Regions from separate parts of the Mesorhizobium sp. B2-3-14 genome, predicted to be linked through region 1. Evidence: predicted binding sites of a transcription regulator. Region 1 holds the regulator's gene; each other region holds the start of a gene.

Evidence for each region. The regulator PhoB, encoded in region 1, activates phosphate uptake and scavenging genes when phosphate is short. The targets are predictions, from matches to a motif close to TGTCATNNANCTGTCAT.
Region 2: FJ950_RS19895 (acid phosphatase) is a predicted target of PhoB. The motif match lies at 1,963-1,979, and genes of this name have one in related genera.
Region 3: phnF (phosphonate metabolism transcriptional regulator PhnF) is a predicted target of PhoB. The motif match lies at 2,203-2,219, and genes of this name have one in related genera.
Region 4: phnC (phosphonate ABC transporter ATP-binding protein) is a predicted target of PhoB. The motif match lies at 2,864-2,880, and genes of this name have one in related genera.

Annotation. Positions count from the first base shown of each region.
Region 1 is NZ_VFVP01000003.1:323,379-329,132, reverse strand. It holds gene xylF (D-xylose ABC transporter substrate-binding protein) at 1-249, opposite strand, end outside; gene FJ950_RS10465 (ROK family protein) at 515-1,750, shown strand; gene phoB (phosphate regulon transcriptional regulator PhoB) at 1,753-2,442, opposite strand; gene phoU (phosphate signaling complex protein PhoU) at 2,462-3,169, opposite strand; gene pstB (phosphate ABC transporter ATP-binding protein PstB) at 3,195-3,998, opposite strand; gene pstA (phosphate ABC transporter permease PstA) at 3,995-4,846, opposite strand; gene pstC (phosphate ABC transporter permease subunit PstC) at 4,850-5,754, opposite strand, start outside.
Region 2 is NZ_VFVP01000007.1:259,614-265,367, forward strand. It holds partial or broken gene FJ950_RS19885 (GIY-YIG nuclease family protein) at 118-402, shown strand; gene FJ950_RS19890 (cytochrome-c peroxidase) at 598-1,866, opposite strand; gene FJ950_RS19895 (acid phosphatase) at 2,076-3,611, shown strand; gene FJ950_RS19900 (DUF922 domain-containing Zn-dependent protease) at 3,659-4,255, opposite strand; gene FJ950_RS19905 (hypothetical protein) at 4,362-4,856, shown strand; gene FJ950_RS19910 (GNAT family N-acetyltransferase) at 4,955-5,413, shown strand; gene FJ950_RS19915 (PLP-dependent aminotransferase family protein) at 5,590-5,754, shown strand, end outside.
Region 3 is NZ_VFVP01000010.1:151,346-157,099, reverse strand. It holds gene FJ950_RS23475 (carbon-phosphorus lyase complex subunit PhnI) at 1-1,050, opposite strand, end outside; gene phnH (phosphonate C-P lyase system protein PhnH) at 1,052-1,663, opposite strand; gene phnG (phosphonate C-P lyase system protein PhnG) at 1,663-2,124, opposite strand; gene phnF (phosphonate metabolism transcriptional regulator PhnF) at 2,236-2,985, shown strand; gene FJ950_RS23455 (zinc-binding alcohol dehydrogenase family protein) at 2,988-4,004, opposite strand; gene FJ950_RS23450 (ABC transporter permease) at 4,069-5,034, opposite strand; gene FJ950_RS23445 (sugar ABC transporter ATP-binding protein) at 5,031-5,754, opposite strand, start outside.
Region 4 is NZ_VFVP01000010.1:158,202-163,955, forward strand. It holds gene phnK (phosphonate C-P lyase system protein PhnK) at 1-642, shown strand, start outside; gene phnL (phosphonate C-P lyase system protein PhnL) at 689-1,396, shown strand; gene FJ950_RS23495 (DapH/DapD/GlmU-related protein) at 1,393-2,031, shown strand; gene FJ950_RS23500 (DUF1868 domain-containing protein) at 2,118-2,828, shown strand; gene phnC (phosphonate ABC transporter ATP-binding protein) at 2,959-3,816, shown strand; gene phnD (phosphonate ABC transporter substrate-binding protein) at 3,928-4,836, shown strand; gene phnE (phosphonate ABC transporter, permease protein PhnE) at 4,896-5,754, shown strand, end outside.

The sequences.
Region 1 (5,754 bases):
GGCACCCTGCGAAATCAGGCTCTCGACATCGGTCAGCTGCTTGCCGGGATTGGACTGCGCATCGGCGGAAATGTACTTGTCGCCCGCGGCCTCGATCGCCTTCTTCATGGCCGCCTCGTCGGTCTTCCAGCGCTCCTCCTGGAAGTTGGACCACGACACGCCGATGACCTTGTCCTTTGCCTGCGCGACCGACGCCAGCGTCAGCGACATGGCGACACCCGCCAGAATGGCGACTGTGAATCTCTTCATGATATCCTCCCTGCGCCCGCGTGTGGCGCGACCAAACTGGCCCTAAGGCCGGCACAAAGGCCCTAATTTTTTCGAGCCTCGAAAAAACACTGGTCCATCGCCGGAACACTGTCAACATCGATTCTGACGGATTTTGAGGTGCCGGAAGCCTTTTTTCGAGCCCCGCAATAAATAAATGACAGCCCCAGCCGCTTCTGCCAGTATTCGACCCGTGCCGGAGGTGTTCGAGGGGGCGTCAAGAACCGCGGCGACGGGGAGGGAAATCATGTCGGTCGGAATCCGCCACGACGATCTGCGCCGGCGCAACCGCGCAATGGTGATTGGAGCCGTGCGCCGGGGTGGCCAGCCCTCGCGCACTGAGATCGCCGCCACCACCGCCCTGAGCCACTCGACCATATCGGCGATATCAGCCGACCTGATCGGCGAAGGTATCCTGAGCGAAGGCAAGCCGAACGAGGCCGGCTCACTGAAACGCGGCCGGCCGCAGGTGGGCCTTTGTCTCAACCCCGAGGCCGCGACGGTCATGACCGTGGTGCTGTCGCTGAATTTCCTCTCCGTCGCCGTCATCGACTACGCCGGCCAGGTGATATCGGAGGAGCAGCGCCGGCTGGACACGCTGACCATGTCGCGCGAGGCGCTGATCGGCGAATGCGTGGCCATCGTCCGGCGCCGCCTCGAGGATCCCGACCTCGATGTCGCCAGCATTGCCCGCATCGCGCTGGCGATCCAGGGCATCACCGACACCGAGGCGCGCGCCATGCTGTGGTCGCCGATCACGCCGCAGACGGACATTGCCTTCGCCGATATACTCGAAGCCGAATTCGGCATCCCCGCCACCATGGAGAACGACTGCAACATGATGGCTGTGGCGCTGCGCTGGCGCGACCCCGAGCGCTACCGCGACGACTTCATCGCCATCCTGCTCTCGCACGGCATCGGCATGGGCCTGGTGCTGAAGGGCGAGCTGTTCACCGGCACCCATTCCTCAGGCGGCGAGTTCGGCCACATGATCCATCGCCCCGGCGGCGCGCTCTGCCGCTGCGGGCGGCGCGGCTGCGTCGAGGCCTATGCCGGCAACTATGCCATCTGGCGTAATGCAGGACAGATGGGTGAGGACGCCAAACCGGTCGACGTCAGCGACGCCGACATGCGCGCATTGGCGGCCACGGCGCGCGAAAGAGACGGACCGGAGCGCGAGGCCTATCGCAAGGCCGGCGAGGCGCTGGGCTATGGCCTTGGCAGCTTGTTCGCGCTGATCGATCCGGCGCCGGTTGCGATGGTCGGCGTCAGCGCCGCCGCCTTCGATCTGATCGAGCCGGCCTTGCGTGAGGCCATCGCCCAGACCGCCGGCGGCCAGCATTCGACGTCGATTTCCTTCGATACAGAGCCGAACGAATTGCCGCTGATCCGCGAGGGCTGCGCCATGCGCGCGCTCACCTTCGTCGACCAGGAGATCTTCGCGCCGGGCGTGCAGGTGAGATCCGGCAAGAACGTGGCCTGATCTCAATCCTCGCGGATTGCGTAGCCCGCGCCACGGATGGTGCGTATCACATCGGGCATGCGGCCATTGTTGACCGCCTTGCGCAGGCGGCCGACATGCACATCCACGGTGCGCTCGTCGATGTAGATCGTCTCGCCCCAGACATTGTCGAGCAACTGGCTGCGCGAGAACACGCGGCCGGGATGGCGCATCATGAATTCGAGCAGCCGGAACTCGGTCGGTCCGAGCCGGATCTCGCTCTTCTTGCGATAGACCCGGTGCGATTCGCGGTCGAGCACGATGTCACCGACCTTGAGCACGCTGGACAGCACTTCCGGCTTGGCGCGGCGCAGCAGCGCCTTGACCCGGGCCATGAATTCCGGCGTCGAGAACGGCTTGACCAGATAGTCGTCGGCGCCGGTCGAGAGGCCGCGCACGCGGTCGCTCTCCTCGCCGCGCGCCGTCAGCATGATGATCGGCAATCGCTCCGTCTCGGGCCGCATGCGCAGGCGCCGACAGAGTTCGATGCCGGAAACCGCCGGCACCATCCAGTCGAGCACCAGGAGGTCGGGCACGTTTTCCTGGAGGCGTATCTCGGCTTCGTCGCCGCGTGTCACCACCTCGACCTGGTAACCCTCGGACTCCAGGTTGTAGCGGAGGAGCACGCCCAGCGGCTCCTCGTCCTCCACCACCATGATGCGTGGCGCGATCATCGATCGATCATCCCTGCCGTCAAGCCGCCGGCACCGACATCGCCGTCTCGTCCTGCTTCGGACGGTTGGCGGGCAGTTGCGTGCCGGTCAGCACATAATACGCATTCTCGGCGATGTTGGTCACATGGTCGCCGATGCGTTCGAGATTCTTGGCGCAGAACAAAAGATGCGTGCAAGCCGTGATGTTGCGGGGATCCTCCATCATGTAGGTCAGGAGTTCGCGGAAGACCGAAGTGTATTTGACGTCGATGCGTTCGTCGTCATTCCTGAGCTTGGCGAGGGCGGCGGCATCGCCGGCCGCATATTCCTCGACGACGCCCTGCACCTGGATCAGCACCAGCTGCGCCATGGAGTCGATGGAATGCGACAGGTCGCGCGGCGTGGCGGTGAGGCCGACCGAGCCGACGCGCTTGGCGATGTTCTTGGCAAGGTCGCCGATGCGTTCGAGATCGCCCGCCATGCGGATCGAGCCGACGACATGACGCAGATCGTCGGCCATCGGCTGGCGCTTGGCGATCAGGGTGATGGCGCGATCATCGAGTTCGCGCTGGCGCGCGTCCATGATGGCGTCGTCGGAGACCACGCGCTGTGCCAGCGCGTTGTCGGAATTCAGCAGCGCCTTGGTGGCGCCGCCGACCATCGTGCCGGCGAGATCGCCCATGTCGCTGATCAGCCTGCTGATCTGTCCGAGATCCTCGTCGAAGGCTGCGACTGTGTGTTCGGCCATGATCCTGGTCCTCGTATGCGTGAGATCAGCCGAAGCGGCCGGTGATGTAGTCCTGCGTGCGCTTCTCGCGAGGCGACGTGAAGATTTTCTCGGTTTTGTCGAATTCGACCAGCTCGCCCAGATACATGAAAGCCGTCTGCTTCGACACGCGCGCGGCCTGCTGCATGTTGTGGGTGACGATGACGATCGTGTAGTCGGCCTGCAACTCGTCGATCAATTCCTCGATCTTGGCGGTCGACAATGGGTCGAGCGCCGAGGCCGGTTCGTCGAGCAGGATGACCTCCGGCTTGACCGCCACGGTGCGGGCGATGCAAAGCCGCTGCTGCTGGCCGCCCGACAGGCTGAGGCCGCTGGCATTGAGCTTGTCCTTGACCTCGTTCCACAGCGCGGCGCGTTTCAACGCCTGCTCGACACGGCCGTCCATCTCGGCCTTGCCGATCTTCTCATAGAGCCGGACGCCGAACGCGATATTCTCATAGATCGACATCGGGAACGGCGTCGGCTTCTGGAACACCATGCCGATCTTGGTGCGCAACAGGTTGAGGTCCTGCGAGCGGTCGAGAACGTTCTGGCCGTCGAGCAGCACCTGACCCTCGGCGGTCTGCTTGGGGTAGAGCTCGTAGATGCGGTTGAAGACGCGCAGCAGCGTCGACTTTCCGCAACCCGACGGTCCGATGAAGGCCGTCACGCTGCGCTCGGGCAGCGACAAGGTGATGTCTTTCAGCGCCTTCGACTGGCCGTAGTAGAAATTGAGGTTCTTGACCTCGATCTTCGCCTTGGCGGCTGCCTCTGTCGCAATCGTCATGTCTGGAGACAACATCTGGCTCATTTGTCCTCTCTGCGTCCGGTCAGGCTGCGCGCAAAGATGCTGAGCGCGAGAACCGTCAATGTGATTATGAGTGCGCCGGTCCACGCCAGTTGCTGCCACTCCTCGTAAGGGCTGAGAGCGAACTGGAAGATGGTCACCGGCAGGCTGGCCATCGGCGCATTGAGATTGCTCGACCAGAACTGGTTGTTGAGCGCTGTGAAGAGTAGCGGCGCCGTCTCGCCGGAAATGCGGGCAATGGCCAGCAATATGCCGGTGACGATGCCGGACATCGCCGCGCGGTAGGCCACCGAACGAATCACCACCCAGCGCGGCGCGCCAATCGCCGTGCCGGCCTCGCGCAAAGCGTTCGGCACAAGGTTGAGCATGTCCTCGGTGGTACGCACCACGACGGGAATGACCAGGATGGCCAGTGCCACGGCACCGGCGATGGCCGAGAAATGCCCCATCGGCCGCACCATCAATTCGTAGACGAACAGGCCGATGATGATTGAGGGCGCCGACAGCAGGATGTCGTTGATAAAGCGCACCACGGTGGTGAGCTTCGAAAAGCGGCCATATTCGGCCATGTAGGTGCCGGCCAGCACGCCGATCGGCGTGCCGACGACGATGCCGATAATGGTCATCACGATGCTGCCGTAGATGGCGTTGAGCAGGCCACCGGCATCACCGGGCGGCGGGGTCATTTCCGTGAACACTGAGAGCGAAACGCCCGACAGGCCCTTATAGAGCAGCGCGCCGAGGATCAGTGCCAGCCAGGCAAGGCCGATGCCGGCGGCGATGACGCAGAGCGTCATCATCACACCGTTCTTGCGCTTGCGGCTCTGGTGAAGCGATGCGGCTGTCGACATCGGTCAGACTCCGGTACGGGCATCGATGCGCATCAGCATGTAGCGGGCGATGGCAAGGATGAGGAAGGTGATGACGAACAGGATCAGACCGAGCGCCACCAACGAGGAGGTGTAGAGATCGCCGACGGCTTCGGTGAATTCGTTGGCGATGGTTGCCGAGATCGTCGTTGCCGGCGCGAACAGCGAGGCGCTGATCCGGTGGGCGTTGCCGATGACGAAGGTGACCGCCATGGTTTCACCGAGTGCACGGCCGAGCGCAAGCATGACGCCGCCCATGATGCCGATGCGGGTGTAGGGGACGACGACCCGGCGTGTTACCTCCCAGGTCGTGCAGCCAATGCCGTAGGCGGACTCCTTCAGCACCGGCGGCACCGTGTCGAACACATCCTTGGTGATCGAGGTGATGAAAGGCAGGATCATGATGGCCAGGATCATCGCCGAGGTCAGCAGGCCGATGCCATAAGGAGGCCCGGCGAACAGGCTGTTAAGGCCGGGAATGCCGTGGAACACGTTGATGATGAAAGGTTGCACTGTCGTCTGCAGGAACGGTGCCAGCACGAACAGGCCCCAGATACCGTAGATGATCGAAGGAATGCCGGCCAGCAGTTCCACCGCCATGCCGATCGGGCGCCGAAGCGGACGCGGGCAAAGCTCGGTAAGAAAAATGGCGATGCCGATGCCGAGCGGCACAGCGATCAGGATGGCGATGGCCGAAGTGATGATGGTGCCATAGATCGGCGCCAGGGCGCCGAATTTCTCGGTGACGGGATTCCAGCTCTCGGTGGTCAGAAAGGAGAAGCCGAAGGTCGACAGTGCCTGCCAGGAACCGGCGAACAGCGAGACGGCGACGCCCCCGAGCAGCACCAGCACGAGAATGGCGGCGGCGCGGGTCAGCCCATGGAAGATCG
Region 2 (5,754 bases), on a different contig from region 1:
GCGTAGCAAGGAGCGAAGCGACGCCGCGCAGACCCTAGGATCCATGCCGCGACGTTGGCCGAAAAAATACGGCGAACGAGGATAGTCCCCGGACGGGTTGGCGGTTACCGTCAACGCATGACCGGCTATGTTTACATGACCGCGAGCCAGAAGGGCGGCACCATCTACATCGGTGTCACCAACGATCTCGGTCGCCGCATGCCGGAGCACAAATCCGGCGAAGGTTCGCGCTTCACCAGGCGCTACGGTGTGCAGCGGTTGGTCTGGTACGAGGAACATTTCGACATTCGTCACGCCATTCAACGCGAGAAATCGCTGAAGCGCTGGTCGCGACAATGGAAGATCGAACTGATCGAGAAGACCAATCCGGAATGGTTCGAGCTGTTTCGCGGAACAGGTTGGTCGCGGTTTGATGGCGTTTCGTCGGAGGTTGGAGCCAGGTTCGGCACAGTTTTTACCCGTCGCAAGCGTCGCGGCATGGATCCTAGGGTCTGCGCCGCGTCGCTTCGCTCCTTGCTCCGCCCTAGGATGACGAAGCGAGGGAGGGCTTCGGCTAATCCCCACGTCAACTAGCGACCCTTACGACGGCTTCCCAGTTCACTGCGACCGCTTCGCCGCCTGATCGGCATCCGTCAGCGTCTGCAGAAACGCCACGATGTCGTCGATCTCGGCGTCGTTGAGCGCCGGCTTGTCGCCGGGTTTCTTGCCGCCGAAGGGCGGGTCTTGATTCAAGTTCGGCCAGTAAGCCTTTGGCAAATCGTCATATTTATCGACCGTACCGTAAGCGTTTTTCGGGTACCAGCGGCCGGGGTCGGTGTCGCGGCTGGCGTAGAAGGCCACCGCTTTGCGCAGCGTGTGGAAATATCCGTTGTGGAAGAAGCTCTTGCGCAGCGCCACGTTGCGCAGGGTCGGTGTCTTGAACAGGCCGCAATAGTCGGTGCGGCCACGGAAATCGGTGCGCAGCGGGCCGCACAGGCCGAGATCGACATAGGCCGGGTCGGCGTTGGCCGGGATCGCCGGGTTGCGCGGCACGGCGATGGCGATCAGGCCGAAATCGGTGAATTGCGGCGGCTCGCCGTCATTGGCCGGTTCGCTGAGGTGGCAGGAGGCGCAATTGCCTTTCGCCTCGTCCTCGAACAGTTCGCGGCCATGCAGTTCCCGCGCCGACAATGTCGCCTTGCCGGCGAGGAAGGCGTCGTAGCGGCTGGAATAGGGGTAGAAGTCGACCGCGCTCTGCTCGAACGTGCCAAGCGCCTCGGCGGCGGCGTCGAAGGCATCGCCCGGGCGGTCGAAGACATCATTGCCGAAGGTTGCCTTGAACTCGTCGGCATAGGCTGACTTGCGCAAGGCCGCGGAGACGGCTGCTTCATCCTTGTTTGCCATCTCGAACGGCGAGAGCAGGGGGATTTTCGCCTGGTCCCCACCGTGATCGGCGCGGCCGTCCCAGGTCAGACCGCCGGTCGGGCCATTGTCGACGCTCTCGTCGCCCTCGTCCTCGGAATCGTGGAAATGCTCGGTGAAGGCGGGCGCGGCCTGGATGTAGCGCAGCGACGGTACCGCGCGCACGCCGGACTGGTCGAGGTTCGGGCCGCCCATCTCGACGGGAGCTGCCGAGGCCGGACCGAAGGCATGGCGTGGATCGTGGCAGGAGGAACAGGCCTGTTTTCCCGAAGCCGAGAGCGCCGGGTCGAAGAACATCTTTCGCCCCAAGGCAGTCAGCGCCTCGGCGCGCGCGAAGGTTTGCGCACGCGATAGCGGACCGGGATGGACGCCGTCCGGCCCCGCCGTATTCGGGGGTGCGGCAAAGCCAAAGGTCGAGATCGCGGCACTCGCGATCACCAGGCTTTTCCATCGTCTCGTCATCATGGGGCACGGTCCGCTTTGGCCCGGAAATAAGAACGCAGTGCAACGGATTGATGACCGGTCCCAGTGCTCACGAAACCGTGTTCGCCGCGGCGGCGGATGTCACAAAGGTGACAAGGCCTCCACGTTAGCTGCCCATGGTTCCCGCGCCGTAGCCCCATAGCCCATAGCCCTATAGCCCCATAGCCACAGTCAAGCCACGAGGTCTTCCCATGACGAGGCTCAAGTTCCTCACTTCCTTCTGTCTGGCCGGTTCGGCCTTGTTTCCCCTTGCGGCCGCCAATGCCGCCCCTCCCGGCTTCGACAAGATCGACACCGTCGTCGTCATCTATGCGGAGAACCGCAGCTTCGATAATCTTTATGGTGGCTTCCCCGGCGCCAATGGACTGGCCAATGTCTCGGCCGACCAGGCGCGTCAGCTCGACCGCGACGGCAAGCCGCTGACCGAACTGCCGCCGGCCTGGGGCGGGCTGACCGGAAAGGGCGTCACGCCCGTGGTGACGGAGGCGCAGACCGCGCATCTCGCCAACGCCGCCTTCGCCATCGACGATCCCAAGGGCTTCAACGAAGGCACCAATGTCATCACCCACGATTTGTGGCACCGTTTCTACCAGGAGCAGATGCAGATCGACGGCGGCAAGAACGATAAATTCGTCGCCTGGGCCGATTCCGGCGGGCTGGTCATGGGCCATTATGACGGCTCGATCCTGCCGATGTGGCAGATAGCCAAGAAATACGTGCTGGCGGACAATTTCTTCCAGGGCGCCTTTGGCGGTTCCTTCCTCAACCATTTCCAACTCGCCTGCGCCTGTACGCCGGTCTATCCGCATGCCGATACCGGTCCGATCAAGGGCCAGATCGCCGTGGTCGAGGCCGACGGAACGACCTTGAAGGTGGCCGACAATTCGCCGCCGTCGGCGCTGGGCGGCGTGCCGAAATTCGTCAATGACGGCGCCATCACGCCCGATTTCTACGCCGTCAACACCATGCAGCCGCCCTATCAGCCGAGCGCCAACAAGCCTGCCGAGGGCGGCGACAAGGCGCTGGCCGATCCGGCCGCGCCCACCACGCTGCCGCCGCAGCACGACATCACCATCGGCGATCTCCTGTCGCTGAAGGGGGTCGACTGGGCCTGGTACGCCGGCGCCTGGCAGGCTACCCTCGACGGCAAGAACGCCACGCCGGTGCCGAACTTCCAGTTCCACCACCAGCCGTTCAACTATTTCGCCGCCTACGCGCCCGGCACCGCCGCGCGCACCGAGCATCTCAGGGATGGCGGCCTGGATGGCGTCGAGTTCATCAAGGCGATCGACGACGGCAAGCTGCCGCAGGTCGCCTTCTACAAGCCGCAGGGCAATCTCAACGAGCACTCAGGCTATGCCGACGTGACATCGGGCGACCGGCATCTGGCCGACCTCGTCGCGCATCTGGAGAAGAGCCCGCAATGGAGCCACATGCTGGTCGTCATCACCTATGACGAGAATGGCGGGTTCTGGGATCACGTCGCGCCGCCCAAGGCCGACCGCTGGGGCCCGGGCAACCGCATCCCGGCCTTCATCGTCTCGCCCTATGCCAGGATGGGCACGGTCGACCACACGCAATACGATACGACGTCGATCCTGCGCTTCATCACCGCGCGCTACGATCTGCCGGTGCTGACGGGCATCGTCGCCCGCGACAAGGCGCTGGCCGCCAATGGCGAGCCGCCGATGGGGGATTTGTCAGCCGCGCTTGATCTCAGCCGCTAGGGCGGAGCGAACCGCGAATATGCCGCCGCGCCGCGAGGCGCGGTGGCTCAGCCGCCATTGACCAGGGCAAGAATGAGCTTTTGCAGATTGCCGCCCTGGCCGAGTTCGATGCGGTCGAAATCGCGGCTTGCCTGCCGCTGCGCCTGCGAAAGGGCGGACAGGCGTTTGGTCATCTCGACCCGTATCTTGCTGCATTTGGGATCGTCGGGAACGGTGAGGCCGACCGTCGCCGCCTCGATCTTGCGCGCCATGTCGACAATGGTCGCGCCATGCACCTTTTCGTGGGCGCTGACGCCTGCGAGGAAAACCTCCCAGTTCTTCTGGATGGCGGACGGCAGCGGCGAGGAGGGGCTGGGCAAGGTGTAGGTGATGATGAGCTTTGGCTTGGCCGAGACCAGCACGCAGGCTCCGGCACGCGGCTGATAATCCCTGGTCCAGGTCAGCTTAAAATTGGTGTGAGCAATGGCGCGGGTAATGCCGACATTCGGCCCGTTCTCGCCGATCGACCGGTAGAGCTCGAGCCCGGACTGGCCTGAAATGGCGTAGGTCTCGACCTTCTCGACAGGCTTCCACTCGGCATGCGCCGCAAGCGGAAAGGCCACCAGGGCGGCGGTCGGAAGATACAGGCGAACACAGGCTCTCAACACTGCTCTCTCCGAGGCGCGCGGCCCTGCCATTCAGGCAACGCTGTTCAACGGCTTTTCCTATATGCTGCCGGCGGGCGCTGCAAATGGCCCGGAGGGGGAAGTCATGAGAAGAAATCTCGTTGCCGCCGGTGCCTTGGCGGCGGTGCTTGGCTCGCAATCGGCCTTCGCGGCATCCTGCGGCGGCTGGAGCGCCAAGATGGAGGAAGACGAGGGTGGCAGCGTGCTGACCGCTTCGGTCTGCGGCGGGCCGAAGGGCGACGCCTATCTGATGCTCAATTGCTACGACACACCGGTGCTGAGCTACGATCTGGGCGCCAGCGGCCAACAACTGGAGCCGGGCATCAGCGGCGCTTTCGACTTCAAGGCCGACGGCAAGACGGTGACGAAAACCCTGCAGCTGGAGGCGATGTACAATTATTTCGTGGTCGATCTGGAGAAGGGGGACCCGCTGCTCGACCTATTGCGGTCCAAGGGGGACGTGTCGGTCAGCGCTGCCAAATATGGTTCGATCAGTTTTGCGCTGAAGGGTTCCAGTGGGGCAATCGGCAAGGTGCTGGCGCAGTGCGGCAAGGCGAAGCCCGCGGGCGACGGGGATTGAACCTCGAGAGGTTGCGCCCCCCTCGTTGTCCTGCCGCCCATTGATCTCCATTCCATCAGCGGCTTGCCGCCGGCGCCGGGCGGCCGTATCTCACGTCCATGACCGACATCCAATTCCGCAAGGCGCAAGCCTCCGACTTGGCAGCCATCGTCGCCATGCTCGCCGACGATCCGCTGGGTGCCGCCCGCGAAGACGCCTCGTTGCCGTTGGCGCGGGGTTATATCGATGCCTTCGACGCCATCGATGCCGATCCCAATCAGCTGCTTGCCGTGGCCGTGGATGGCGCGGAGGTAATCGGCACCTTGCAGATCAGCTTCCTTGCCGGTATTTCGCGCAAGGGCGGCTGGCGCGGGCAGATCGAGGCGGTTCGCGTTGTCAGCGGCAGGCGCTCCGACGGTGTCGGCAAGAAGATGTTCGAATGGGCGATCGACGAGTGCCGGGCGCGGGGCTGCGGCCTTGTGCAGCTCACCACCGACAAGGGGCGAGCGGATGCGCACCGCTTCTATGAAGGGCTCGGCTTCAGTGCCAGCCATATTGGTTACAAGAAGAGCCTTTAGCGGAAACCCGTGCCGGTTCGGGCCTGGCGGTGACTGGCGTATAGCGGAAGCCCTTCAGGCACTATTCAAATCGCCTGGCAAAGCGGATATAGGTCAGTCAGGTTGACCTATTGTAAAAACGTCCGGGGAGGCGTGTCGTGACCCTTTTGAACCTTCTGGCCTCGCGCTCATCGCGCATGAAGGCCTCCGAAATCCGCGAGCTGTTGAAGCTGCTCGACCAGCCCGACATCATCTCCTTCGCCGGCGGCATTCCCGATCCGTCGCTGTTTCCGGCGGACGCCATCCGCGATGCCTATGCCGACGTGCTCGGCGGGCCGGAAGCGGGGGCAGCACTCCAATAC
Region 3 (5,754 bases), on a different contig from region 1:
GCGCATGCGACGTACGAGATCGAGTTCGGCCTGGAAGTCGACGTAGTGCGGCAGCTTCAGGTGCTCGACGAAGCCGGTGGCCTGGACATTGTCGGAGTGCGAGATGACGAACTCCTCGTCCTGGGCGGCGGCGACGATATCCTCGCCGAGCTCCGCGGCGCGCAGGGCCCGGTCGCAGAGTGCCATGGCCATCGCCTTGCGTTCGCTCTGGCCGAAGACGAGGCCGTAGCCGCGGGTGAATTGCGGCGGCGCCTTGGCCGAGCCCTTGAACTGGTTGACCATCTGGCATTCGGTGACGCGCACCGTGCCGAGCGGCACGGCGAAGGGCAGTTCGGGAACGTCGAGTTCCAGTTCGACCTCGCCGATGCGGATTTCGCCGACGAAGGGATGGTTGCGGGCATAGCCGCGCTGGGTGGAATAGCCGAGCGCCAGCAGAAAACCCTCGTCGCCGCGCGACAGTGCCTGCAGGCGGATGTCGCGCGCCATCGGGAATTCCAGCGGCTCGCGGGTGATGTCGCCGGGCACATGGTCCTGCGGCATCTGGCCATCGGGCTCGATCAGGCCTTCACGGGCGAGGATCGCCGAGACGCGCGGCATTGCCTGCGCTTCCGTCTCGCGCTGCAAGGGCTCGGCGACATCGGCGCCAGCGGCAAGTTCAGGGTCGAGCAACCGATGCGTGTAGTCGAAGGTCGGACCGAGCAACTGGCCGCCTGGCAGATCCTTGTAGGTCGCCGAGACGCGCCGTTCGACCAGCATGGCGCCGGTGTCGATCGGCTTGCTGTAGCCGAAGCGCGGCAGCGTTGTGCGGTAGGCGCGCACCAGGAAGATCGCCTCGATCATGTCGCCGCGTGCCTGGACGATGGCGAGTGCGGCCAGTTCACGGTCATAGAGCGAGCCTTCGCTCATCACCCTGTCGACGCCGAGCGCCAGCTGTTCGACGATCTGGTCGAGGCGAAGTGCGGGCACCGAGCGGTCGCCGCGCCGGCGATCGGCGAGCAGGCTGTGGGCGTTGGCAATGGCGGCCTCGCCGCCTTTTACCGCGACATACATTTTACACCTCCATCGTCTTGATGCGCGTCGTGCGCGGCAGGCAGGCTATGCCGTCCGATGTGGCGAGGATGATGTCGACGCCGCGCGGAAAGCGCCTGATATTCTGCTTCCACTGCTCGACGAAATGGCGCGGCATCCGTGCCGGCGCGATCGTGGCGCTGGTTTCAATGCCCGGGCCTTCCAGCAGTAACGGAGTGCCTGAAACGAGGTCGCCGACCTGCAGGATCAGCGTCGTCGATCGGTCGGGACAATCCTGCGTGCCCTGCGAAAAACCGTCGAGCGTCATCATCTCGGCCGGCGTGGCAACAAATGCGAAATGCGCGTCGGCCGGCGTGTTGGCCAGCGGCGCGCCGGTGTGGAAACCAAGCCAAGACCCGATCGCGGCGGAGGCATGCAGGGCCGGGTCGAGCCAGAGCGGCGTGTCGTTGTCGCATAGCGCCAGTGCTACGGCGCCCGACGTCGCCGAGAGCGGAGCCGGCGGGCGGGCCAGGGGTGGCAAGGGGTGGACACTGCCCGGCCGCGCCATGGCATCCATGACGGCCCGAAACACGGTCTGAGCGTTGAAGACCGGATCGGCGAAACCGCCCTCGATCGATTGCGCAGCGATATCCATCAATCTTCTCCGCGAACCATGGTGAAGAAATCCACCTTCGTTGCCGCCGTCTCGGCGCGGCGTTTTTCCTGGGCAGCGGCAAGCGCCGACCGCAAAGGCGCGATCAGCCTGGTCTCGACCTCGGTGCGGCGGGCAGGGTCCTGCCAGAGCGCGTCGGCTATTGCTCCCAGCTTCGCCTTCTGCTTGTCGCGGCCAAGCGCGTAACAATGGCCGACCTGCCCGGATGACAGCCGGACAGTGGCACGCGTGACGGTCGCCTCGCCGACATTGAAGGGCGCGCCGCCGCCGCAGATGCGGCCACGAAGCGTGACAAGGCCCGTCTCGGGACCGCGCAGAAGTTCGGCTTGCGAAGGCAGGCCAGACTCGTTCCAGAGCCGGACGATGTCGTCGCCGCTCGATTGCGCCAGCGTCGCCATGGCGGCCTTGCGCTCGGCCTGATCGCGGGCTTCCTGTCCTCGCATCGCCAACTTCCTCTCTGCTAAATTTGTCTATTGATATAGACAACTATACAAATTATACATATTACCTAACGCGAGTCCATGACGGGTGCGTGACAGGCCGGGGGGCAAAACATGATCGAGCATGATGTGGCCGACAGCATCGAGCGACGCAGCGGCGTCTCATTGTGGCGCCAGATCGCCGACAGGATCCTGCAATCGATTGCCGCCGGCGATTTCGCCGAAAATGCCGCGCTGCCGCCCGAAGTCGCGCTGGCCGAGCGCTACGGCGTTAACCGTCACACCGTACGCAGCGCCATATCGGCCCTTGTGCAGGAGGGCGTGCTGCGGGCCGAACAGGGGCGCGGCACCTTCGTCCTGTCACGCAAGCGGCTGTCGTATCCGATTGGCGCGCGGACACGCTTTTCGACTGGCCTGCAGGGGCAGACGTCGGAACGGCACGTCGTGCTGCTCGCTTCGTCGGTCGAGCCCGCCAGCCAGCGCGTGGCCGAAGGCCTTGGCCTTGCCCGGGGTGCCGAGGTGATCCGGTTGGAGACACGCGGCGAGGCTGACGGACGGCCAGTGTCGCGCGCCGCTGGATGGTTCGATGCCCGGCGCTTTGCCGGCATCGACAAGGCGATGGCGCAAACCGGTTCTATCACCGCCTCGCTCGCACGTTTCGGTATCGACGATTATCTCAGGCAATCGACCGTGCTCTCGGCGCGCCATGCCGACGCCGCCGATCTCGCCGATCTCGATCTGCAGCCGGGCGCCATCGTGCTGGTCACGGTTGCGGTCAACGTCACACCTGACGGCCAGCCGATCCAGTTTTCGGAGTCGCGTTTTCCGGCCGAGCGGGTGGAGTTGAAGCTGTCGGCGCTGTAGGGCTATCCGATCTCGATCACGGCCTTGATCAGGCCCGACTTTTCATGCGCCCAGCGTGCGAGATCTCCTGGCGTATCGGCCAGCGTGGTGCGGTGGGTGACAAGCTTGGCCAACGGCACGGCACCATTGCGGATCGAGGCCGCGACATGGTCGAAGTCGGCGCGCAACGCATTGCGGCTGCCGATCAATGTCATTTCTCGCTTGTGGAACTCGGGATCGGAAAAAACAATATCGTCCTTGACGACGCTGACCAGCACCAGCGCTCCGCCATGCGCGACGTGGGCAAAGGCCGATTGAACCGATCGCGTGTTGCCGGTGGCGTCGAAGACTACGTCGAAGCCTTCGCCGTCGGTCGCATCACGCACCAGATCGGACACGGGTCCTTGCGAGCCGTCGAGAATCGAAAAGCCGAGTTCACTCGCCGCGAAGACCAGTCTTTCGGTGCTCATATCGAGAAGTGTCACATCCAACCCGGCAATGCGGGCGAAGATGGCGGTGCCGAGCCCGATCGGGCCGGCGCCGATGACCAGGGTGCGGGCGCCAGGCTCGGCCCGGGCGCGCCGGACGGCATGCGCCCCGATGGCCAGGAATTCGACGGCGGCGGCGTCGGCGAGCGACAGGCCGTTGGTGGGATAGAGATTCTTAGCCGGCACCAGGATCTGTTCGCACATCGCGCCGTCGCGGTGCACGCCGAGCACTTCGATCCTGACACAGCAATTGGGCTTGCCGTGCCGGCAGGCGATGCATTTGCCGCAGGAAAGGTAGGGGTTGATGATCACCGGTTCGCCAAGGGCGAGGTCGACGCCTTCGCCCCGCTCGGTCACTGTGCCGGAGACTTCATGGCCCATGATGCGGGGATAGGCGAGGAAAGGGTGCTTACCCTCGAAGATATGGTAGTCGGTGCCGCAGATGCCGACATGACTGACCGCCACCAGGGCCCAGCCGGGAGGCGGGGCGCCGGGAGCCGGGTGGTCTTCGACAACAAGGTCGCCGGGCGAGCGGCAGACGACGGCTTTCATGCTTTGATCCAGTCTGTTCAAGAAATCGCCGGCCCGCGCCAGGCCGGCGATCGATTGGAATGCGTCATTTGCCGCGGCGGCGCAGTCCGTCGAAGTAGACGATGATGATGATCAGCGCGCCGGTGATGATGCGCTGCCAGAACGAGTTGACGTTGAGCAGGTTGGCGCCGTTGTTGATGGTGGCCAGGATGAAGGCGCCAAGCAGCGGCCCGTGCACCGAGCCGACCGCGCCGAACAGCGAGGTGCCGCCGATGACCGAAGAGGCGATCGCCTGCAGTTCCCAGCCCTCGGCCTGGGTCGGGTTGCCGATGCCGATGCGGGCGGCGAGCAGCACGCCGACGAAGGCCGCGCACAGGCCGGACAGCGTATAAGCCATGTAGATGGTGCGCTGGACATTGACGCCGGACAGGCGCGAGGCCTCGGCGTTGGAGCCGACCGAAAAGAGGTAGCGGCCCCAACGGCTGTGATGCAGGAAGACATAGGCGGGCACACCCACCAGGATCACCATCCAGAACAAATTGGGGATGCCGATAAAGGAATTGCGCGAGAAGGCGGTAAAGCTGTCGCTGTTGATGTTGATCGAGTTGCCGTTGGTCATCAAAAGGCCGATGCCGCGCAGCGAGGTCAGCGTCGCCAGCGTGATGATGAACGGCGGCAAGCCCATCTTGACGATGCCGAAGCCATGGAAAAGGCCGATGGCGACACCGACGAGCAAGGTGATCAGGATGGCGACCGCGATCGGAACGCCGGCATTGATCAGCATGGCGACGACGACGGTGGCGAAGCCGACCACCGCGCCGACCGACAGATCGATGCCGCCGGTGATGATGACGAAGGTCTGGCCGACCGCCATGATGGCGATCATCGAGCCCTGCCGCAGAAGATTGGCGATGTTGTTACCCGAGGCGAAGCTTGGCGTCGCCAAGGACAGGACGATCCAGAGCAGCACCAGCAGCGCCAGCAGCGTCAGCCCGAACAGGACGTTGTAGTTGCGCTTCGGTTTTTCGGCGGGGATCGCCTCGATGCTCATGTCTGTCCTCCCAGTTTTTCTTGTTTCTCGGCGAGCGCCTGCGTGAGAATGTCCTCGTGACTGGCGGTGTGGAACCCGTGCGTGGCCACCAGCTTGCCGCGCCGGAACACGTGCAGCGTGTCGGCCAGTTCGTAGACCTCCGGCAAATAGGACGAGATCAGGATGATGCCGGCGCCCTTCGACAACAGCTCGCCGAACAGGCGATAGATCTCCGCCTTGGTGCCGACATCGACGCCGACCGTCGGTTCGTCGAAGATGAACAGCTTGGCGCCGTGCGCCAGCCATTTGCCGATGACGATCTTCTGCTGGTTGCCGCCCGAAAGGCTCGACGCCAGCGCCCCGCGCGTCGGCGTCTTGATCCTCAGGCCGGCGATCTGACGGTCGGCCTCGGCCTTCTCTTTCGCATTCGAGATCAACAGATTGCTGGAGATGCGCTTGTAGATCGGCAAATTGAGGTTGAGGCCAACCGGCAAATTGAGGCAAAGGCCTTGGTCGCGGCGGCTTTCCGGCGCCAGTGCCATGCCGAGCTTGATGGCGTCGTGCTCGGAGTTGATCTGGACGTCCTTGCCTTCCCACAGGATCTGGCCGGCCGACTTCTTGTGACGTCCATAGAGCGAGGTGACGAACTCGCTGCGGCCGGCGCCGATCAGTCCGTAGAGGCCGACGATCTCACCGGCACGCACCGTCATCGAGATGTTCTCGAAGCCTTTGCCCGACAGG
Region 4 (5,754 bases), on a different contig from region 1:
ACGACGCTGCTCAACTGCCTGTCGACGCGGCTGCTGCCTTCCTCCGGCACAGCCAGCTACCGCATGCGCGACGGCCAGTTCCGCGAGCTCTACCGCATGAGCGAGGCCGAGCGCCGCTTCCTGATGCGCACCGACTGGGGCTTTGTCCATCAGAACCCAGCCGACGGCCTGCGCATGACGGTCTCGGCCGGCGCCAATGTCGGCGAACGGCTGATGGCGGTCGGCGACCGCCACTACGGCAAGATCCGCGCTACCGCGGTCGACTGGCTGTCGCGCGTCGAGATCGAGGAAGACCGCATCGACGACGAACCGCGCGCCTTTTCCGGCGGCATGCGTCAGCGGCTGCAGATCGCCCGCAATCTCGTCACCGGGCCACGGCTGGTGTTCATGGATGAGCCGACCGGCGGCCTCGATGTCTCGGTGCAGGCCCGCCTGCTTGATCTCTTGCGCGGCCTGGTCACGGACCTCGGCCTTGCCGCGATCGTCGTCACCCACGACCTCGCCGTGGCGCGACTGCTGTCGCAGCGCATGATGGTGATGAAGGACGGCCGCGTCGTCGAAAGCGGCCTCACCGACCGCGTCCTCGACGACCCGCGCGCGCCCTACACGCAATTGCTCGTTTCCTCGATTTTGCAGGTGTGATGATGGCGCGTGTCCCGCCGACGATTGACGATTGGAGAACCTTCTGATGCCGACCCCACTCGTTGTTTCCGACGTTGCCAAAAGCTTCACCATGCATCTGCGCGACGGCATCAAACTCCCTGTCGTCGCGGGTGTCTCGTTCTCGATCAAGGCGGGCGAATGCACCGTGCTTGGTGGTCCGTCCGGCGCCGGCAAGAGTTCGATCCTGAAGATGCTCTACGGCAACTACGCCGTCGACGAAGGCCAGATCATCGTCAGGCACGAGGACGGACTGATCGACCTCGCCCATGCCAGCCCGCGCACCGTGCTTGCCGTACGCCGGCAAACGATCGGCTATGTCAGCCAGTTCCTGCGCACCGTGCCGCGCGTCTCGGCTCTCGACGTCGTCGCTGAGCCACTGGTTGAACGCGGTGAGGAGCGCGAGGCAGCCCTAGCCAAGGCACGCGCGTTGCTGGCCCAGCTCAACCTGCCGGAAAAACTCTGGATGCTGCCACCGGCAACCTTCTCGGGCGGCGAGCAGCAGCGTGTCAACATCGCGCGAGGCTTCATCACCGAGCACCCCATCCTGCTGCTCGACGAGCCGACCGCATCGCTCGATGCGACGAACCGCGACGTGGTGATCGAACTCATCGCCGCCAAAAAGGCGGCGGGCGTCGCCCTGCTCGGCATCTTCCACGATCACGATGTGCGCGAGGCGGTGGCCGACCGCATCATCGACGTCACCGCCTTCGCTCCGGGAAAAATCGCCGCATGACCAGGAAGCTATCGGAGACGCCGCTGGTCCACCCGACGGCGGAGGTGCACAACTCGACACTCGGCCGCTGGACCGAGATCGCCGACCGCAGCCGGGTTTCGGAAAGCGAGATCGGCGACTATTCCTACATGATGCAGGACTGCGCGGTCTGGTGCGCGACGATCGGCAAATTTGCCAACATCGCCGCCAGCGTGCGCCTCAACGCCACCAACCACCCGACCTGGCGGCCGACGCTGCACCACTTCACCTACCGCGCCTCCGACTATTGGGACGACGCCGAGCATGAGAGCGAATTCTTCGCCGAGCGCCGCGCCAAGCGCGTCATCATCGGCCACGACACCTGGCTCGGCCACGGCTCGACCGTCCTGCCCGGCGTCACCGTCGGCGACGGCGCCGCCGTTGGCGCCGGCGCGGTCGTCTCGAAGGACGTCGCGCCCTACACGATCGTCGCCGGCGTACCGGCAAAACCGATCCGCGAGCGCTTCGACCGCCGCACCGCCGAGCGCTACCAGGCGCTTGCCTGGTGGGATTGGGATCACGCGAGGCTGCGCGCCGCGCTCGATGATTTTCGGGAGCTGACGGCCGAAGCGTTTTTGGAGAAACACGAAGAACGGGCATCGGGCAAAGAGGCATAGCCCTCACATCATCGTCATATCGCTGGCTTGTTCATACCCTTGACACAGGACTCGGACAGGACGCGATCTCCTTGAAGGAGATCGCCATGCTCGACACTGTCAGACCCTCGCTCGCCGGATTCTTTGCCGGCTCCAATCCGGCGTCGCCGGCGCATCTCGGCACGCGCTACGACGCGTCAGGCAACTTCCTCCTCGAGCCGGGCAACACCGTCGTTAGCCATCTGGTCAGCGGCTCGCCTTCGGAAGCGGTGGTGTTGGCCGTCCGCGAGAAGATGCTGGCAATGCCTGATGCCGACCGCCTCGCCTTCACGCCCGTTTCCAGCCTGCACATGACCCTTTTCCAGGGCATAATCGAATATCGCCGTCGCCTGCCCTTCTGGCCGCGGGACGTGCCGCTCGACACCAGCATCGACGCCATGACCCGCCTCTATCTGGAGCGCCTGAAGGGGTTCCAGGGCTTCGGCCCTTTCAACATCAAGGTGGCCGAGGTCCTGCCGACCGGCCTCACCGTTGCCGGCGCGACCGACGAGGATGCGCGCATCATGCGTGCATGGCGCGATGCGCTCGCGGTGCCGTTCGGCTACCGGCATCCCGATCACGACACCTACGTCTTCCACATCACCTTCGCCTATCAGATCCAGCGCTTTGATGATGATAGGGCCGCCGCGTGGCAGGCGCTGTTTGACGATTGCCTGGCACTTTTCGCGCGCCAGGCGCCGGTGATCGAGATCAAGGCTCCCGCCTTCTGCGCATTCCGCGACATGAAGCATTTCGAGGAATTGCTGGTGCTCGGCTGATCGCCCGCAAGGCGCCAGTCGCCGCGCCTGTGGAGCGTAACAAAACTGACATCATCGCGACACGGCAGGTTCATGTGGTTGCGTTAGGCGAGTGCCTGACGATCAATATGGACCGGACTGGAACCAGCCCATGTCAGCAAACTCTGCCACGCTCGAAATCCGCGGCGTCAGCCGACGATTTGGCAAGAACACCGCCGTCAGCGACGTCAGCATCTCGATCCCGCAAGGGCAGATGGTCGGCGTCATCGGTCGTTCGGGTGCAGGCAAATCCACTCTTCTTCGCATGATCAACCGTCTTGTCGACCCCAGCCAGGGGTCGATTTTTTTTGACGGCGCAGAGGTTTCCAGGCTGCGCGGGTCGCCGCTGCGGCGCTGGCAGCGCGACTGCGCCATGATCTTCCAGCAGTTCAACCTGGTGCCGCGCCTCGACGTGCTGACCAACGTGCTGCTCGGCAAATTGAACCACCGTTCGACCCTGTCCAATCTTCTGGGCATGTTTTCGCGCGCCGAGTGCGCGGAGGCGGTCGCCGCGCTCGAGCGGCTCGACATCGCCCGCACCGCACTTCAGCCCGCCGGCACGCTGTCGGGCGGCCAGCAGCAGCGCGTCGCCATCGCCCGCGCCATGATGCAGCAGCCCAGGGTGATCCTCGCCGACGAGCCGATCGCCTCGCTCGACCCGCTCAACGCCAAGGTGGTGATGGATTCTCTGCAGGACATCAATCTGCGCGAAGGCATCACCGTTGTCACCAATCTGCATACGCTCGATACCGCCCGCACCTATTGCAACCGCATCATCGGCATGGCCACCGGCAAGGTCGTCTTCGACGGGCCGCCCGAAGAGCTCGACCGCCAAGCCGTGCGTCTTGTCTACGGCGCCGACAGCAATGGCGGCGAGATATCGGAGGTCATCACCTCCACCAGCGTTGCCTTCAAGCAGAAGATCGCCGCATCCGCCGGACCGCTCGAGCCCGCATTCCCGGGATACTGAGCCCAGTAAGGGCCAATAGCGAGCAGCCTGGATCGTCCGTCCGCGTCAAGGGCACTTGTCAAGATCAAGAACGCTGCCGGCGCGGGGCCGGAACTTACAGGAGAGATATCAATGTTCAGGAAGATGGTTTTCGGTGCCGTTTCGGTGCTCGCCATGGCCACCAGCATGGCCCATGCCGCCGACATGAAGGAATTTCGCGTCGGCATTCTCGGCGGTGAAAACGAAACCGACCGGCTGCGCAACTACCAGTGCCTGGCCGATCACCTGAAGGCAGAGTTTGGCTTCGAGAAGGTTTCGCTGTTCCCCGCCGCTGACTATGACGGCGTCATCCAGGGCCTGCTCGGCGGCACGCTCGACTTCGCCGAACTCGGCGCTTCCGGCTACGCCAGCGTCTATCTCAAGGATCCGAAGGCGGTTACCCCGATCCTCACCACCAAGCAGACCGACGGCTCCACCGGCTACTATTCGATCGGGCTGGCGCTGAAGACGTCGGGGATCACCGACATCAAGTCGGCCAAGGGCAAGAAGCTCGGCTATGCCGATCCGGATTCGACCTCCGGCTATCTGATCCCGCTGACCCAGATTCCGAAGACCACCGGCGCCTCGAACGAGACCTACTTCGCGTCGACCCAGTTCAATGGCGGCCACGAAAACAACGTTCTGGCCGTGCGTGACGGTAAGGTAGATGTCGCGGTCGACGATTCCTCGGGCATCGGCGACTTCAAGAACGGCTACACCTCCGGCACCTTCCACAAGGAAGTCGCCAAGGGCGCCGTCGACCCTAACGACTTCGTCGAAGTCTGGCGCTCGGGCCTGATCCCGAATGGCCCGCTTGTCGTGCGCACCGCGATCGGCGACGACATGACCGCCAAGCTGGCGGCCTTCTTCACCGACCTGCCCAAGAAGGACAAGGCTTGCTTCGAAGGCGTCGAAGGCGGCGATTTCACCGGCTACGTTCCGGTGAAGCCGGACTTCTACAGCGTCATCGTCGAAGCCCGTAAGGCAGCCATCGGCGGCTAACGGCGAAATTGCAAAAGGGCGGTACCTCATCAAGTACCGCCCTTTTTGCATCTCCGATCATGACCCTTTCCGTGACAGCCCCCTCCGGCGCCACCCACGAGATGGCCGATGCCTGGCGACGCCAGACGTCGCTGCGCCGGTTCTATACCGTGCTCGGCGTCGGGCTGCTGCTTGCCGCGATGCTTTCCAGCATGTGGTTCGCCGACGAAGCCAACGCCGGGCACTTCTTCGACCGGCTGCGGCATATTCTGGATTTCCTGAGCTGGCTGGTCCCCAAGGACTGGAACGACGTCTGGCGGGCGCTGTTCGACATTGCCTCGCCGCATGATACCGGCACCCAGGAATTCAACTTCCCGCTCGGCCGCGTCTACGTCTGGGACGGTTTCTACATCCCCGAATATGTCGAGCTGATGCTGACCACCGTGAACGTGGCGCTGGTCTCGACCTTCATCGGCTTTGTCTTCGCCGTGCCCTTTTCCTTCATCGCGGCGCGCAACCTGACGCCTCATCCGGCACTGAGGCTGGTGGTCAAGCGCTTCATGGAATTGCTGCGTGCCTTTCCGGAGATCGTCATCGCCGGGCTGTTCGCGGCCATCGTCTCGACCGGTCCGATCGCCGCCATCATCGCCATCGGCCTGCATTCCATCGGCGCACTCGGCAAGCTGTTCTACGAGATCAACGAGAACATCGACATGCGAGCCGAGGAAGGCCTGCGCGCAGTCGGCGCCAACTGGTTCGAGCGGGTTCGCTTTGCCGGCCTGCCGCAGGTGTTGCCCAACTTCATGTCGTACACGCTGCTGCGCGTGGAGATCAACGTCCGCGTCTCGACCATCATCGGCGCCGTTGGCGGCGGCGGCATCGGCGAAGAGCTGAAGCTCTCGATCTCGCGCGGCTTCGGCGCCAAGACGCTGGCACTGG